DNA from 2 places in the Streptomyces sp. TAA486 genome. Region 2 is predicted to be linked to the other one. Evidence: riboswitches for the same ligand, from Rfam matches in the RefSeq annotation. Region 2 holds a riboswitch; the other holds the start of a gene.
What was found. Region 2 has a riboswitch for glycine ahead of gcvT (glycine cleavage system aminomethyltransferase GcvT). Riboswitches for the same ligand answer to the same signal wherever they lie in the genome.
Positions count from the first base shown of each region.

Region 1: it holds a riboswitch for glycine, as region 2 does, so the genes downstream of both, gcvP (aminomethyl-transferring glycine dehydrogenase) here and gcvT (glycine cleavage system aminomethyltransferase GcvT) in region 2, are expected to answer to the same signal.

Region 1 covers NZ_AUEV01000016.1:234,252-242,417, reverse strand. The annotation lists partial or broken gene I004_RS35420 (DNA polymerase IV) at 1-1,252, shown strand, start outside; gene I004_RS40445 (PRC-barrel domain-containing protein) at 1,357-1,773, opposite strand; glycine riboswitch at 2,027-2,122, shown strand; gene gcvP (aminomethyl-transferring glycine dehydrogenase) at 2,310-5,198, shown strand; gene I004_RS0122455 (DUF5999 family protein) at 5,299-5,505, opposite strand; gene I004_RS0122450 (hypothetical protein) at 5,773-6,381, opposite strand; gene I004_RS0122445 (glutamate-cysteine ligase family protein) at 6,880-8,166, shown strand, end outside.
Region 2 covers NZ_AUEV01000006.1:128,561-136,726, reverse strand. The annotation lists gene I004_RS0109470 (ABC transporter substrate-binding protein) at 1-1,426, opposite strand, end outside; gene I004_RS0109465 (ABC transporter permease) at 1,512-2,510, opposite strand; gene I004_RS0109460 (enhanced serine sensitivity protein SseB C-terminal domain-containing protein) at 2,821-3,579, opposite strand; gene I004_RS0109455 (enhanced serine sensitivity protein SseB) at 3,814-4,584, opposite strand; gene I004_RS0109450 (AAA family ATPase) at 4,666-5,337, opposite strand; glycine riboswitch at 5,607-5,716, shown strand; gene gcvT (glycine cleavage system aminomethyltransferase GcvT) at 5,861-7,015, shown strand; gene gcvH (glycine cleavage system protein GcvH) at 7,154-7,534, shown strand; gene I004_RS0109435 (serine hydroxymethyltransferase) at 7,664-8,166, shown strand, end outside.

The sequences.
Region 1 (8,166 bases), on a different contig from region 2:
GGCATCCAAGCCCAGCCTCCGCGGAAAGCCCGTGGTCGTCGGCGGGCTCGGGCCGCGCGGAGTCGTCGCCACGGCCTCCTACGAGGCGCGGATCTTCGGCGTCCATTCGGCCATGCCCATGGGGCAGGCCCGCCGTCTGTGCCCGAATGCCGCCTATCTCGCGCCTCGCTTCAGCCTCTACCGGGACGTCAGCGAGGCCGTCATGGAGATCCTCGGCGGGCTGTCGCCGCTCGTGGAGCCCCTCAGCCTCGACGAGGCCTTCGTCGACCTGGAGGCCGGCGAGGCGCTCACCGAGGGCTCGGCGTCCCCGGCCGTACGAGCGGTCGGTGAGCGGCTGCGGCAGACGATCAGCGAGATGACGGGGCTCAGCGGCTCCGTGGGACTGGCCGGCTCGAAGATGCTCGCCCAGATCGGCTCGGAGCAGGCCAAGCCCGACGGGCTCGTCGTCATCGAGCCGGGCACGGAACGGGAGCTGCTCGGTCCGATGCCCGTACGCACCCTGCCCGGTGTGGGTCCGGCCACGGCGGAGGTGCTGCGCCGTGCCGGTATCACCACGGTCGGGGACACGGCGGAGGCAGGGGAGGCGGAGCTGCTGAGACTTCTGGGCAGGGCGCACGGCACTTCGCTCTATGCGATGGCGAACGGCTGGGACGACCGGCCGGTGATCGCGGAGCGCGACGCGAAATCGGTGTCGGTGGAGGACACCTTCGACGTCGACCTCACCGACAGGGCGCTCGTACAGGCCCACCTCGCGCGCCTCGCCGAACGCTGCGCGGAGCGGCTGCGTGCGGCCGGGAGGTCCGGACGCACGGTTGTGATCAAGGTTCGCAGCTACGACTTCTCGACCCTGACGCGCTCGGAGACGCTGCGCGGACCCACCGACGACACGGGCGTGGTCCGCGAGGCCGCGGCCAGGCTCCTCGACACGGTGGACACCACCGCCGGGGTGCGCCTGCTGGGTGTCGGCGTCAGCGGTCTGGCCGACTTCACTCAGGAGGACCTGTTCGCACAGGCACAGGCCGACGCGGACGCCGCGGCAGCAGCGGAAGCCGCGACAGCCGGCCGCCCGGGGGAGGCGCAGGGACCGACGGCCGTGCCGGAGGAGCCGGAGGTGCCGGCCGACCGGCGCTGGGTGCCGGGCCGGGACGTCACGCATGCGGATCGCGGTCATGGCTGGGTGCAGGGCAGCGGCCTCGGCCGGGTCACCGTGAGGTTCGAGGATCCTGGGTCCGCGCCCGGCCGAGTGCGGACCTACTCCGTCGACGATCCTGCTCTGGAGCCGGCCGAACCGCCGCCGCTCGCGGCGATGGCGCGGCGGAAGCGGACGGATGGGTTGGGCCGTTCGGGGGAACCGTCTCAGCTTTCGGTCCCGGCTATCCGTCCGAAGTCCCTGTCCGGCGGGGGCGAGGAGGACGTCGACGCCGGTGAGGAGGGCTCCGGGCCGACGGACTCGGCCGGGGGCGGCACGTCCAGCCCGTAATGGAGATACAGCTGGAGCTCCTGGCGGGGGGAGAGGTGTCTGCCCACGCCGAGCACAGGTGTGCTGCGAACCAGCGCCCTCTCGAAAGGGACGTGGAGGATGCCGCCGACCAGTTCGCTCGGCTCCAGCGGTACGAGGGTCTCGCGCCGGAAGAAGCCCGTGCGCACGGCCGCCCACTCCGGCTCGCCCGTCGCGTCGTCGAGGTACACCTCGCCGACCGTTCCGATCTTGCAGCCGCTGCTGTCGAGTGCTCTGCGCCCGATAAGGCTCCGTGGATCGATGTCGTTCTGCACGGTCCCTCCAAGTCGTGGTTCAGGGGCACCGGGTGCGTCACGGGACGAGGCCGGCCCTGGGGTCTGGTGATCTGGCGAACCCCCTCCTCGGCCTTGCCGTACTGCCGCGCAACAGCGTGCTGCGGGGGCGCCGAGGACGCCGGGAGCCGGTCGTACAAGCCGTATTACCACCCAAAGGCACATTTCAGCGGTTGGCCACCCGAGTGCACCCGGGTCCTGAGGGAGGAAGCGCTGGTAGGCTCGAAGTGGCTGTGGACCCCGAGCGGGAGAGTCCTCCGGCATCAGCCGGGGGCGCCGAAGGAGCAACTCCTCCCCGGAATCTCTCAGGCTCACGTACCGCGCGGGTGAGGTCACTCTGGAAAGCAGGGCGGGCCGAGCAGTGCCTGGGCTCCTCCTCACCGACGGTGAAAGCCGGGTCTCCGCTCAGCCGGGGCGGACCGGTGAAACTCTCAGGTTGAGATGACAGAGGGGGAGGCCGTCCGGGCACCAGCGCCGTGGTGTCCCCGTAGGTCACAGTGACCAGGAGGCCCCCGCAGATGACTGCCAACCGCATCCCTCTCGCCGATCTGGAACGCGGAACTCCTTTCGAACGGCGGCACATCGGCCCAGCCGCTGGTGCCCAGGCGAAGATGCTCGCCCAGGTCGGTTACGGCTCACTCGACGAGCTGACCGCCGCCGCCGTCCCCGACGTGATCAAGAGCAAAGAGGCCCTGAACCTGCCTCCCGGCCGTACCGAGGCCGAAGTGATCGCGGAGCTGCGGGAGTTCGCGGCCCGCAACCAGGTGCTTCCGTCGATGATCGGCCTCGGCTACTACGGGACCTTCACCCCCTCGGTCGTCCTGCGCAACGTCATGGAGAACCCCGCCTGGTACACCGCGTACACGCCCTACCAGCCGGAGATCTCGCAGGGCCGCCTCGAGGCCCTGCTCAACTTCCAGACCATGGTGGCCGACCTGACGGGCCTGCCGACCTCGGGTGCCTCGCTCCTCGACGAGCCCACTGCGGCCGCCGAGGCCATGGCGCTCTCCCGCCGGGTCGGCAAGGTCAAGCAGGGCGTCTTCCTCGTGGATGCCGACTGCCTGCCGCAGACGATCGCCGTCATCCGGACCCGGGCGGAACCGACCGGCGTCGAGGTCGTCGTCGCCGACCTGAGCGACGGGATCCCGGCCGATGTGGCCGAGCGCGGCGTCTTCGGGCTGCTCCTGCAGTACCCCGGAGCCTCCGGCGCCGTGCGGGACCACCGTGCCGTCATCGACCAGGCGCACGGAATCGGTGCGATCGTGACCGTCGCAGCCGACCTGCTCGCTCTCACGCTGCTCAGTTCGCCCGGGTCGCTCGGCGCGGACATCGCGGTCGGCTCCAGCCAGCGCTTCGGCGTGCCCATGGGCTTCGGCGGGCCGCACGCCGGCTACATGTCGGTGCGCGACAAGTACGCCCGCAGCCTGCCCGGTCGCCTCGTCGGCGTCTCCAAGGACGCTGACGGCCACCAGGCCTACCGCCTCGCCCTGCAGACCCGTGAGCAGCACATCCGCCGGGAGAAGGCCACCAGCAACATCTGCACCGCCCAGGTGCTGCTTGCCGTGATGTCCGGGATGTATGCGGTGCACCACGGGCCGGAGGGCCTGGCCAACATCGCCCGCCGTACCCACCGCTACGCCACCCTGCTCGCTGAGGGGCTGCGCGGAGGCGGAGTCGAGATCGTGCACGGCAGCTACTTCGACACCGTCACGGCGCGGGTCCCCGGACGCGCGGCCGAGATCGTGGCCCGTGCGCGCGAGGCGGGCGTGAACCTGCGGGAGACGGACGCGGACCACGTGGGTATGGCCTGCGACGAGACCACGGGCCGGGCCCAGCTGGAGGCAGTCTGGTCCGCGTTCGGCGTCGAAGCGGACGCAGGCGAGCTGGACGACGCTCTTACCGCGGACGCGCTGCCCGAGGCGCTGCTGCGCACCGAGGACTATCTGACCCACCCGGTCTTCCACGAATACCGCTCCGAGACGGCGATGCTGCGCTACCTGCGCAGGCTCGCGGACCGGGACTACGCACTGGACCGCGGAATGATCCCGCTCGGCTCGTGCACCATGAAGCTCAACGCCGCCACCGAGATGGAGGCCGTCACCTGGCCCGAGTTCGCCGGTCTGCACCCCTTCGCTCCGGCCGAGCAGGCGGAGGGCTACCTGGCGCTCATCCATCAGCTCGAGGACCAGCTCGCGGAGATCACCGGCTACGACAAGGTATCCCTGCAGCCCAACGCCGGATCCCAGGGCGAGCTGGCAGGACTGCTGGCCGTGCGCGCGTACCACCGCTCGCGCGGCGACGACCAGCGCAATGTGTGCCTGATCCCCTCCTCGGCACACGGCACGAACGCGGCGAGCGCGATCATGGCGGGCATGCGCGTCGTGGTCGTGAAGACCAGCGAGGACGGCGACGTGGACACCGCCGACCTGCGCGCGAAGATCGAGCAGCACGGCGACGAGCTGTCCGTGCTGATGGTCACCTACCCCTCCACGCACGGCGTCTTCGAGGAGCACATCACCGACATCTGCGCGGCCGTGCACGACGCCGGCGGGCAGGTCTACGTGGACGGTGCCAACCTCAACGCACTGATGGGGCTCGCGCGTCCCGGCAGGTTCGGGGCCGACGTCTCCCATCTGAACCTGCACAAGACCTTCTGCATCCCGCACGGCGGCGGCGGGCCCGGTGTCGGTCCGATCGGTGTGCGCGAGCACCTGGCCCCGCACCTGCCCAACCACCCGCTCCAGCCCGCCGCGGGACCGGCGAGCGGCATCGGTCCGATCTCCGGCTCGCCCTGGGGCTCGGCGGGAATCCTGCCGATCTCATGGGCGTACGTGAGGCTGATGGGAGCCGAGGGGCTGCGCCGCGCCACGCAGGTTGCCGTACTCGGGGCCAACTACATCGCCAAGCGCCTCGAACCGCACTACCCGGTGCTCTACACGGGGCCGCACGGGCTCGTGGCGCACGAGTGCATCATCGACGTACGGCCGCTGACGAAGCAGACCGGCGTGAGCATCGACGACGTGGCAAAGCGGCTGATCGACTACGGCTTCCACGCTCCGACCATGTCGTTCCCGGTGCCGGGGACGCTGATGACGGAACCCACCGAGAGCGAGGACCTGGCGGAGCTCGACCGCTTCTGCGAGGCGATGATCGAGATCCGCGCTGAGATCGACAAGGTCGGATCGGGGGAGTGGCCCGCCGAGGACAACCCGCTGCGCAACGCGCCGCACACCGCGGGGCAGTTGAGCGGGGACTGGGAGCACCCGTACGGGCGGGAGGTGGCCGTCTTCCCTGCCGGGGTCAGCGCTTCCGACAAGTACTGGCCGCCGGTGCGGCGTATCGACGGCGCCTTCGGCGACCGGAATCTGGTGTGCTCCTGCCCGCCGGTGGAGGAGTACGACGGCTGAGGGCGCGGGAGCGTCGGAAGCGCCGAGGAACGAAAACCGCGTGTGTCAGGGCCGGTTCGGTGTCACACCGGGCCGGCCCTGGCCTGTGGCTGCTGAGGGATCAGGCAGCGGTGGCGATGTTGCGGCTGTCGAGCGGACGGTGCGGGTCGATGATCTTGCCGTCCGGGAGAAGCTCGCCCGTGTCCTCGAAGAGGAGGACGCCATTGCACAGCAGGCTCCAGCCCTGCTCCGGGAAGTGGGCCACAGGGTGTGCGGCCTCCCGGTCGGCGGACTCGGCTGTCGGGCAAGGTGGCTGGTGCTGGCACATTGTCGCTGTCGTCTTCCGTTGTGTCGTGATGTCCGTGCGGCTGGTCACGATGTCCATGGCCGCCCCTCGTTCCGGTCCCAGTGTTCCCCTGCGGAGGAGATTCCGCAGGGATTTCGTGTCACCGCTCCTCAACCAGGGGAGACGCATCACTCGTGCGGGTGGTTACCGTCAACTGATCCGCACTTACGGGTGGTTTGCCGTATACGTGCAACGGGGAAGCCGCCCTGGATCACCGCAACAGGCACCGCGTACGGTATCCCACGAGACTCACCTGCCGCTTCTCAGCAGGGGAGTTGCCGGAACCGAACGTCTGGTCAGCAGCGGCAGGAGCGCGTCGGCGCGGTGCGGAACGTGGGCCGCGATGCCAGGGGGAGCGGGCGCCAGGGGGATGAGCAGGTCCGACGGCTGCGGAGCACCCTCGTCGATCTCCGCCGTGGCGTTTCCGTGCAGCCAGAGGGTGAGCATGTAGAGCCGGGGAACGGACAGCAGCCGCGGCTGGTGGAGTCCGGGGAGCGACTCGGCCTGTCGCAGGACCCGTTGGGACGAGGCGACGTACGGGCCGCCGCAGAAGTACGCGAAGGCCCAGCCGTCGGAGGTCAGCAGCGTCTCCGCCGCCCCCACCGCCGCGGACCCGGCAGGGGAGTCCTTCTCCCGCAGCAGGAAGCGCCAGCCGGTCAGACGCGTGTAGGGGGCCGCGTTCGGTGGGCCGAAGTCGGCCAACTCGTGTACGGGCAGTGGGAGTTCGATCTCAAGCGCAGGCCTGGCATCGTCGGCGTCGACAGGTGCGTGTCCCCGGTGGGCGGTGGCCGGCGCGCGCAGGGCCGCGAGGACGCTGCGTGCTGCGGGAGCCGGGGCGGAAGGAACGTGGAGCGGCATGGTGGATCGCCACCTCTCACTGAGGAGCCACGTGGTGCTCGGCATGGCGCGGACGGCACTGTCGGCGTGGGGAGGTGCCGCGAAGCGGCGGCTTGACCGTCGACTGCGGGCACCGGCCGGTCCGGTGATACCGCGTCTCGATCCGTACCGGAGCTTATACGAAAGGTGTTACATCACCATTTCGGCTAACGGTGCACCATTTTCGTTTCAAGACGCTATCCGGTCGGTATTGCACGGCACTTGACCACGTCTGCCGCGGCGGGAGGCCCTGTGGCCTGGCGGGATCGCACCGACGTGGTCGGCCGGATCCCGTCTGCGTTTCCCACAAGGACTGTGCGCGTGGTCTTGGACCACTGCCGCATGCCTCCGGAACATGCCGTTCGGCGCAGGTGAGAGGTTCCCGGCAGGCGGGTACGTGGAGATCGTCGAGGCGTTATCCGCAGGCTCGACGGGCATCATGGCTGACACCAAGCGGCCGTATCGAGGAGGGACACCCCGATGGGTGAGAAGGTCGTCTCCGACGGGTTCGACCTGTCCGCTCGGCATCGGTACAGGCGGAAGCTGAAGGAGTGCCTGGAGGCGTTCGAGGTTCTCCTGGAGGAGAAGCGGTTCGAGCGTCCCCGCAACCTCATGGGCCTGGAGATCGAGCTCAATCTCGCGGACGCCGACGGGATGCCCCGCATGATGAACGCGGAGGTGCTGCAGCGCATCGGCAGCCAGGACTTCCAGTCGGAGCTGGGGCAGTTCAACCTCGAGGTCAACATCGTGCCCCACCGCCTGGCCGGGCGGGTGTTCGACCAGCTCGCGGAGGAGCTGCGCACCGGTCTGGGCTACGCGGACCGGCAGGCCAAGGAGGTGGGCGCCGGGATCGTGATGATCGGCATCCTGCCCACTCTCACGGACGAGGACCTGGTCTCCTCGAACCTCACCGCGGTGGACCGCTACACCCTGCTCAACAACCAAATCATGGCCGCGCGGGGCGAGGAGGTCGTCCTCGACATCGAAGGCGTCGAGCGGCTGAGCCGGACCTCCGCCTCGATCGCGCCCGAGGCGGCGTGCACCTCGGTGCAGCTCCATCTGCAGGTGACGCCGGAACGTTTCGCTGATGTATGGAACGCCTCCCAGGCGGTGTCCGCCGTGCAGGTCGCGATGGGTGCCAACTCGCCCTTCGTCTTCGGCCGGGAGCTGTGGCGGGAGTCGCGCATCCCGGTCTTCCTGCAGGCGACCGACACCCGCACGGACGAGCTGAGGGCACAGGGCGTACGGCCGCGCACCTGGTTCGGCGAGCGGTGGATCGGTTCGGCGTTCGACCTCTTCGAGGAGAACCTGCGCTACTTCCCACCGCTGCTGCCCATCTGCGACGACGAGGATCCGCACAGCGTGCTGAGGGCAGGCAGCACTCCGGGCCTGCCCGAGCTGGTGCTGCACAACGGCACGGTCTACCGCTGGAACAGACCCGTGTACGCGGTGAGCGAGGGCGTGCCGCATCTGCGCGTGGAGAACCGGGTGCTGCCCGCGGGCCCCACGGTCACGGACGTGCTCGCCAACACCGCCCTCTACTACGGGCTGGTGCGCAGCCTCGCCGACGAGCCCCGTCCCGTCTGGTCGCGGCTGCCCTTCGGCGTCGCCTCCGCGAACTTCGACGCGGCCTGCCGGCACGGCATCGAGGCGGAGCTGACCTGGCCGCGCCACGGCCGTCCCGGCGGTCTGGTGACGATGCCGGCGACTCGGCTCGTGCAGGAGGAACTGCTTCCGCTCGCCGCCGCCGGGCTGGAGGCGTGGGGC
Region 2 (8,166 bases):
AGTTCTTCTTCTTGACCACGTCGGGGTTACCGATGATGCCGGTGGTCTGCGCGCCGTCGTACTCGTCGACCTCGGCGGTGATGCCGACCTTCTTGAGCGACGCCTGCATGGCCTCGGCGGAGGCGACCTCGACCTGCTTGTTGTTGCGGACCGCGATGGTGGTCTTGAAGCCGTTCGGCTTGCCGCACTTCTTCAGCTCGGCCTTGGCCTTCTGCACGTCGGCCGCGCCCTGGTTCTTGGCGATGCCGTACGGGTCGAACTTCAGGTCGGAGCCCGGGACGAGCGCCGGCAGCATGTTCGTGCCGATGTCACCGCCGGCGAGCGGGCCACCGCGCGCGTTCTGGATCGACTTGTGGTCGGAGCCGTAGATCATCGCCTTGCGGCAGTGGATGTTGTCGAAGGGCTTCACCGTCTGCGGGAAGACCGCGTAACGGATGTAACCCGTGCTCGGGTTGTCGACGTTGCCCTTGTGCTCCTTCAGGGCCTTCTCACGGCCTGCCGCCTCCATGCCGGTGGCGTTGATGTCCAGGTCGTAGTCACCGTTGATGAGGCGCTTGTCCATCTCGTCGGAGTTGGTCAGCAGGGTGACGGTGACCTTGTCCGGGAGGGCCTTGCGGATGGAGTCCGAGGACTTCTTCCACTCGGGGTTACGGACGAGCGTCAGCTTCTTGTTCGGCGTGTACGACTCGAACTTGTACGGGCCGCTGGAGAAGGGCTTCAGGCCGTACTTCGACTTGGTGTCCTTGTCCTGGCGCACCGGGGAGGCCGACGGCATGCCCAGCATCTGCTCGAAGTCACCGTTGCGCTTGGGCAGATGGAAGATGATCTTGGTGTCGCTGGGCGTCTCGATGGCGTCCAGGCCGAGCTTGTCCTTGGCCTTGTCCTTGTAGGGGCCCTTGTACTTGCCGTCCGGGTCCAGTGTGTCCTTCAGGTAGATGGGACCGCCGGAGAGAACGTCCTGCGCCCACTGCCGCTCGATGCCGTACTTGATGTCCTTGGAGGTGACGGGCTTGCCGTCCTCCCAGGTGATGCCGTCGCGCAGCTCGTAGGTGTAGGTCTTGCCGTCGTCCGAGATCTTCGCCCTGGACTTGGCCAGGTCCGGAACGAGCTCCGCACTCTCCTTGCCCGCGACGGGCTTGCTGCTGACCAGGGTGCGGCTGTAGTAGCGCATGAAGTCCCAGGCGAACCCGTAGTAGCCACGGGTCGTGTCCCAGGAGTCGGCGTCCTGGGTGCCGATGAACTTCAGCGTCCCGCCCTTCTTGTCGGACGCGTTGGCCGTCTTCGCCTTGGCTGCGTTGAATCCGGGCGCCTTGCCGTCGCCCTCGCTGTCACTGCCGCCGCCACCGCACGCTGCGGTGGTCAGGAGGGCCGCGACCGCGACGGCCGACGCGGCGATCCTGCGCCTCGATGAGCGTTGGGTTGTCACGATCTGCATCCTCCGGTGTAGGTCACGGCCCGCACGGCTGCGCCGGGCCGGGGACAGAACCAGGACACGCCTGGTGGTGTGGGGGTCATCGGGAACCCTTGGGGTCCAGCGCGTCGCGCACGCCGTCGCCGAAGAGGTTGAAGGAGAGAACGGTGATGAAGATGGCCACACCCGGCACCACCATGAACATCGGATCCGTCTCGTAGTAGCGCACAGCCTGGGAGAGCATCTGCCCCCAGGAGGCGGTCGGCGGCTTGACTCCCACGCCGAGGAAGCTGAGCGCGGCCTCGGTGAGGATGTTGGTGGGAATCATGAGCGTGGTGTAGACGGTGATCGGCGCGATCAGGTTCGGCAGCAGCTCCTTGAAGAGGATGTAGCGCCGCCCCGCACCGAGGCTGCGCGCCGCCTCCACGTACTCCCGCTCGCGGAGCGAGAGCGTCTGGCCGCGCACGATGCGGCCGATGTAGGGCCACCCGAAGAAGCCGATCACCAGGATCATGACGGTGAGCCGTACGCCCGTGCCCGTCAGCCCGAACATCTCGTTCGGCACCACGGAGATCAGGGAGATGATGAACAGCAGTTGAGGGAAGGCCAGCAGCATGTCCATCACGCGGCTGATGACGGCGTCGAGCCAGCCGCCGAAGTAACCGGCGAGAGCGCCGAGCACGGTGCCGACGACGACGGCCACCACTGCCGAGAGGAAGCCGACGAGCAGCGAGACGCGCGCGCCGTAGACGATGCGGCTGAAGATGTCGCGGCCGTTGCCCGGTTCGACTCCCAGGAGATGGTCGCCGCTGATACCGCCGAGCGCACCCTTGGGAGTCTGGAAGAGGGGGTCGATCATCTCTTCGTGGTGCTGGTCCGGCGGATGTCCCAGGAGGCTCACGATGAACGGCGCGAAGAACGCGACCAGGATGAGCAGCAGGACGACGCCGCCGCCGATGAGCGCCACCTTGTCCCGCTTGAGGCGGTTCCACGCGATCCGTCCGAGGGAGCGCCCTTCGATGGACTTGCCTTCCACGCCACCGAGTGCCGGGTCGACGGGCGCGGTCTCCGCGGACGTGTCGTGCAGTGGTGCCGTCATCGTGGGGAAACCCTCTCTCGGCCGGGGGTGACCAGCCACGCCCGCCGCTGTAGCGGCCAGTTCGCAATTCGCACGTTCACAAGGCCGATGCCTCAACGCTCGGGAGTCTCATCGGCCGTGCGATCACCCGCCAGTCCCCCCGGGGAAAGGATGCTCAACTGTGATGTGACGCGTCAGATTCCGTTATACGAACGGCAACTCGCGACTATCGGAATCCCGTCAATGCGCGTGGACAACCGCCCACCTGCGCTTCCTTCCACCAGGCATCCCTGGAGGAAGTCCGGTTGCGTACCGACCGGGCGGACGGGCGTCAGGAGCGGGGGAAGCCGTAGCCGTGCCCAGGAGCGGCGTCGGCCGTCGGCACGTCACGGTCGAAGAATGGCCGCGAATTGCGGCGCAGCCACATCGCCACGGGGTCGTAGTCGTCCGACATCGCGACGCTGGAGACCGGCAGCCCCTCGGGGACGGCCGCCACCGACTGACGCATCATCTGCTGCGCCGACTCCACGGACTGCCGGCCCGTGTCGTACAGGTCGAGGCCGATCGCGAGATAGCCGGCGCCGAGTGCCGGCTGCACCCAGGCGCGGCGCAGGGAACGCACGACGGGCGTGCGATGAGCGTTCTGGCTGAGTAGCGCGTAGAACTGCGCGACGTCCAGGCTCGGTTCGCTGATGCGCAGCGGCCCCGCGGGCAACTGGTCCAGGCCCAGGGCGATGCGCCGCAGGTCGAGCCACGGGATGCCGACCCCGCCGCCCGGGGCGTGCGGGTTGAGCCAGATCCCCCAACGCTCCGGGAAGAGCGCGGAGGCGATCTCACGGCCGCTGACGATCTCGTGCGAGCGGTCCCAGCCGGAGGCGGCCAGCTCCTGGGCGGAGCTCACGCACGGGGCGTAGCCGTACCCGCCGACCTCCATGTTTCCGTACTGGGCGTCGGGCGCGCCCGGACGTCCGTTCCAGAGCAGCATCCACACTTCGCCCTCGGCGAGCGCATCGAGCAGCGCCTCATAGGTGTCGTACCTCCCCGGCGACACCTGCCCCAGCAGCTGCTCGACGCCTGCACCCGCGCTCACCTGGCCGTCCTTCCACCGGAACCGCTCCGACGCCTCGCCGGCCTTCCCAAGAGCCTCCGGCCCTGGGAAAGACCGGCGAGGAAGCCGTCCTTCTCAATGATCTGTACCGGGCCCGCGAACGCGGCCCTCCCCGTTGTCCCCGTCATCCAACCAGCTTACGAGCAGGGACCGACATGGGGCGTCGTGCTGAAGCGCTACGTCCTGGGGCGGAGCACGCCCGGAAGGACCCGGACCTCAGTCCCGTGTGTAGAAGGGCCGCACGCAGTGCCGCATCCAGTCGACCACCGGGTCCTGGGCGGCGTCCATCAGCACGAGCTGTACGGGCCATCTGGACTGGGCGCGGCCCAGCGCACGCGCGAGCGCGTCGTGCGCGGCCTGGCGGATGTCCGGGTCGAGGTGGTCCAGCTCGACGCCGACGAAGAGCGACGGCGGATCCCCCTCGGAGCTGGCGAGTGCGCGGCGGGCCGTGCGCATCCACGGCAGAACGGCGAACTCCCCGGCCGCGGCGGCGAGGAAGTCCACCGGTTCCTCCTGCCAGTCCGGCTCGTAGAGCCGCACCCGCGCGCCGCGCGCCACGCCCCACGCGGCCTGCTCACCCGGGGTGTTGGCGCACAGCTCGGCGACGGCCTCGGGCGGCAGCGGCATGCCGACGGTGCCCTCCGGGTTCACGGCGATGCCCACCTGCGGCGGCAGCCCGCGGGCGAAGTCGCGTGCGGGTGCGACGGTGAAGGACATATGGCCCCCGACGACTTGCAGGAACTGCTGCTCGGAACTGAAGACCGGAACATAGACGCCGCCGTTCAGCTCCACGGTCGGCAGATCCAGGTCGGGGCTGTCGGGGCCGCCGCCCTCGGGCAGCGGCACCCAGACGCTGCTGCGTCCGAGCACCTCAAGCAGCCGGGCACCGGCGCCTGGCACTTCGAGGGAGGCGGCGAGGGCCTCCTCCAGCTCGTTGCCGGGCCAGCCTCCGCCATGGCCCGGTCCGTACTGCTGAGGAATGGTCATGACGGCCACCCTAGTGCGGTGGTCACACCGGGTTGCGAGCGGTCCGGCCCTGCGCGCCGGGCGTGCGCCTTCGGCGTGTTGCTACTCGAACGCCATGCCGGCGAGTGTTCCCGCGGCACCCCGGTCCAGGAGGACCACCGACTGGCATCCACGCGGCAGCCGCCCGGACTCCGCGTTCACGATCAGCCGCCGCACGGCCCTGCGGTGGCGCATGAACGCGTAGCCGGAGACGGTGCGTCCGCGCTCGGCCTGGCTGCGCAGCGCCGTCGCCGCCGGTACGTCCAGCAGGACGAGGTGGAGGGCGCGGCCGCGCCGAAGGGCGTCCCGGCCCAGCCAGTTGCGCACCCACGCCTGGCTGCCGCAGTCGTGCACGACGACGCTCGCGCCGGAGGAGAGCGCCCGCCGCAGTCCCGCGTAATGCGCGATGCGGGCGAGGGGCCGGTACGCGGCGTAGGGCAGCCAGCGCGGCAGCGCGGACCCCCAACGCTCGCGCACGTCCTGGGAGTCGATGCGGCGGACGGTGTCCTGGAGGGCGACGACGCGCCGGATCAGCGTCGACTTGCCGCTGCCCGGAAGCCCGGAGACGACGACGCGGTCGCCGGTGGGATACCGCAGCGTCCGCCGGACGGCCGTACCGCGAAGGTCCACGGAGGCGGCCGGAGGGGGTGAGACCGCCGGAACGGCCGCGGCGCCGGCCTCGACGGGCGCCGAGGCGCCGGGAACAGCCGTCCCGACGGGCGCCGGTGGCGGCACCGTCGCCTGTACAGGAGAGTCGGCGGCGTCTCTGGCCTGGCCGGAAGGCGAGTACCCCCAGCCGGTCACGGTCGCGTACGCACTGCGCAGGCTGCCCACCTGATCGCCCCTCCCCGGATATGGCCGCCGTCCGGCGGCTCGCCTCCGAGAGTGTCAAGAAATGGTAATGCGCAGCAAGGCGGCATCGCAGCCGGCGAAGGCATGCACCGTCGACGCCTCTTCGCCGCCATGCCATGATGAGCGGGCCAGTCAACTGGATACCGGCCGTTTGAATCCACGCGGGAGAGTTCCCGGCCGCGCTCGGAGCGCGGTCCCGCCGGGGCGCCGAAGGAGCAAGTCCTCCCTTGAATCTCTCAGGCACCGATACCGCGCAGGACGAGGCAGATCTGAAAAGCGGGCCGCCCGCAGGCGGCTCCACCCAAGGTGCAAGCCACCGCCCGTGCACGAGGGCTCGTGGCGAACCTCTCAGGTTCCGATGACAGATGGGGAGGACATCCGCGTCACCGAGTCACGGGAGCCTGACATGAGCGAGACCAACGGCGGGGCCACCGGCGGCGGCCCACGCACCACCGCCCTCGACGCGGTACACCGCGCGCTCGGCGCGACGATGACCGACTTCGCCGGCTGGGACATGCCACTGCGCTACGGCAGCGAGCGGGACGAGCACGTCGCCGTGCGCACGCGCGCGGGCCTCTTCGACCTCTCACACATGGGCGAGATCACCGTCACCGGGCAGCAGGCCGGCGAGCTGCTGGACTACGCGCTGGTCGGCAACCTCTCCCGGCTGGCCGTGGGACGCGCCCGCTACACCATGCTGTGCGACGCCTCGGGCGGAATCCTCGACGACCTGATCGTCTACCGCACCGGCGACGACACGTACATGGTCGTCGCCAACGCCTCCAACGCTCAGACCGTGCTGGACGCGCTGCGTGAGCGCAGCGCCGGCTTCGGCGCCGAGGTGCGCGACGACCGGGACGCCTACGCGCTGATCGCCGTGCAGGGCCCGGAGGCCGCCGGCATTCTCAAGGGCCTCACGGACGCCGACCTGGAGGGGCTGAAGTACTACGCGGGGCTGCCGGGCACGGTCGCCGGCCGGGACGCCCTGATCGCCCGCACGGGATACACCGGCGAGGACGGCTTCGAGCTGTTCGTCTCCCCCGCCGACGCCGTCGCCGTGTGGGAGGCGCTGACCGGCGCGGGCGCGCCCGCGGGCCTCGTGCCGTGCGGTCTGAGCTGCCGTGACACGCTCCGCCTCGAGGCGGGGATGCCTCTGTACGGGCACGAACTGACCACGCGGACCACGCCGTTCGACGCGGGCATGGGCCGGATCGTGAAGTTCGAGAAGACCACCAACGACGGTGCCTTCGTCGGGCGCGAGCCACTGGAGGCCGCCGCCGGCCAGGCGGAGACATCGCCGCCGCGCAAGCTCGTCGGGCTGATCGCCGAGGGCAGGAGGGTGCCGCGTGCCGGGTACGAGGTGGTCTCCGCCGCGGACGGTTCGGTGATCGGCGAGGTGACCTCGGGAGCCCCGTCGCCCACCCTCGGCAAGCCCATCGCCATCGCGTACGTCGACCCGGCGTTCGCGGAGCCCGGCACCGAAGGGGTCGCGGTGGACATCCGCGGCAGCCACGAGCCGTACGAGGTCGTGGCGCTCCCCTTCTACAAGCGGCAACGCTGACAAGGGCGCCGGCGGGACGACCCGTGCCCGCCTCCCCGGCGCCGGGACGCGGCGTGGCCCGCGCCGCTCGACGTGTCCTGCGTCCCACTGACCAAGACTGATTCCCTCCGTTCCCCTCTCATCCAGGAGAATCGCACCATGAGCAACCCGCAGCAGCTGCGCTACAGCAAGGAGCACGAGTGGCTGTCGGCCGCCGATGACGGCGTCTCGACGGTCGGCATCACGGCCCACGCCGCCGACGCGCTCGGCGATGTCGTCTTCGTCCAGCTTCCCGAGAACGGGGACACGGTGACCGCGGGCGAGCCCTGCGGCGAACTGGAGTCGACCAAGTCGGTCAGCGACCTCTACGCGCCGGTCTCCGGCGAGATCACCGAGATCAACCAGGATGTCGTGGACGACCCGGCACTGGTCAACTCCGCCCCGTTCGAGGGCGGCTGGCTGTTCAAGGTGCGTGTCACGGACGAGCCGGAGGGGCTGCTGACGGCCGACGAGTACGCCTCGTTCACCGCCGGAAGCTGACGCCGGGCCCGCACCGACCGGCCCCTGTCGCCCGGAGCCGCAAGAGCGGCCCCCTACGCCCGAGCAGCAACGACTGAACGCCGTATGTCCGCCAATGTGCCCGACCGGCCTGCCACCAGGGATGGTTCCATGTCGCTTCTGAACAGCTCTCTCCACGAGGTGGACCCGGACGTCGCCGCCGCCGTCGACGCCGAACTCCACCGCCAGCAGTCCACCCTCGAGATGATCGCGTCGGAGAACTTCGCGCCGGTCGCCTCCCTGGAGGCCCAGGGATCCGTCCTCACCAACAAGTACGCGGAGGGCTATCCGGGGCGTCGCTACTACGGCGGCTGCGAACACGTCGACGTCATCGAGGACATCGCGCGCGAGCGCATCAAGGCCCTCTTCGGGGCGGACGCCGCCAACGTGCAGCCGCACTCCGGGGCGTCCGCGAACGCCGCCGCGATGTTCGCGCTGCTCAAGCCCGGTGACACGATCATGGGCCTGGACCTGGCGCACGGCGGTCACCTCACGCACGGCATGAAGATCAACTTCTCCGGCAAGCTCTACAACGTCGTCGCCTACCACGTGGACGAGAAGACCGGCCGGGTCGACATGGACGAGGTCGGCAGGCTGGCGCGCGAGCACCGGCC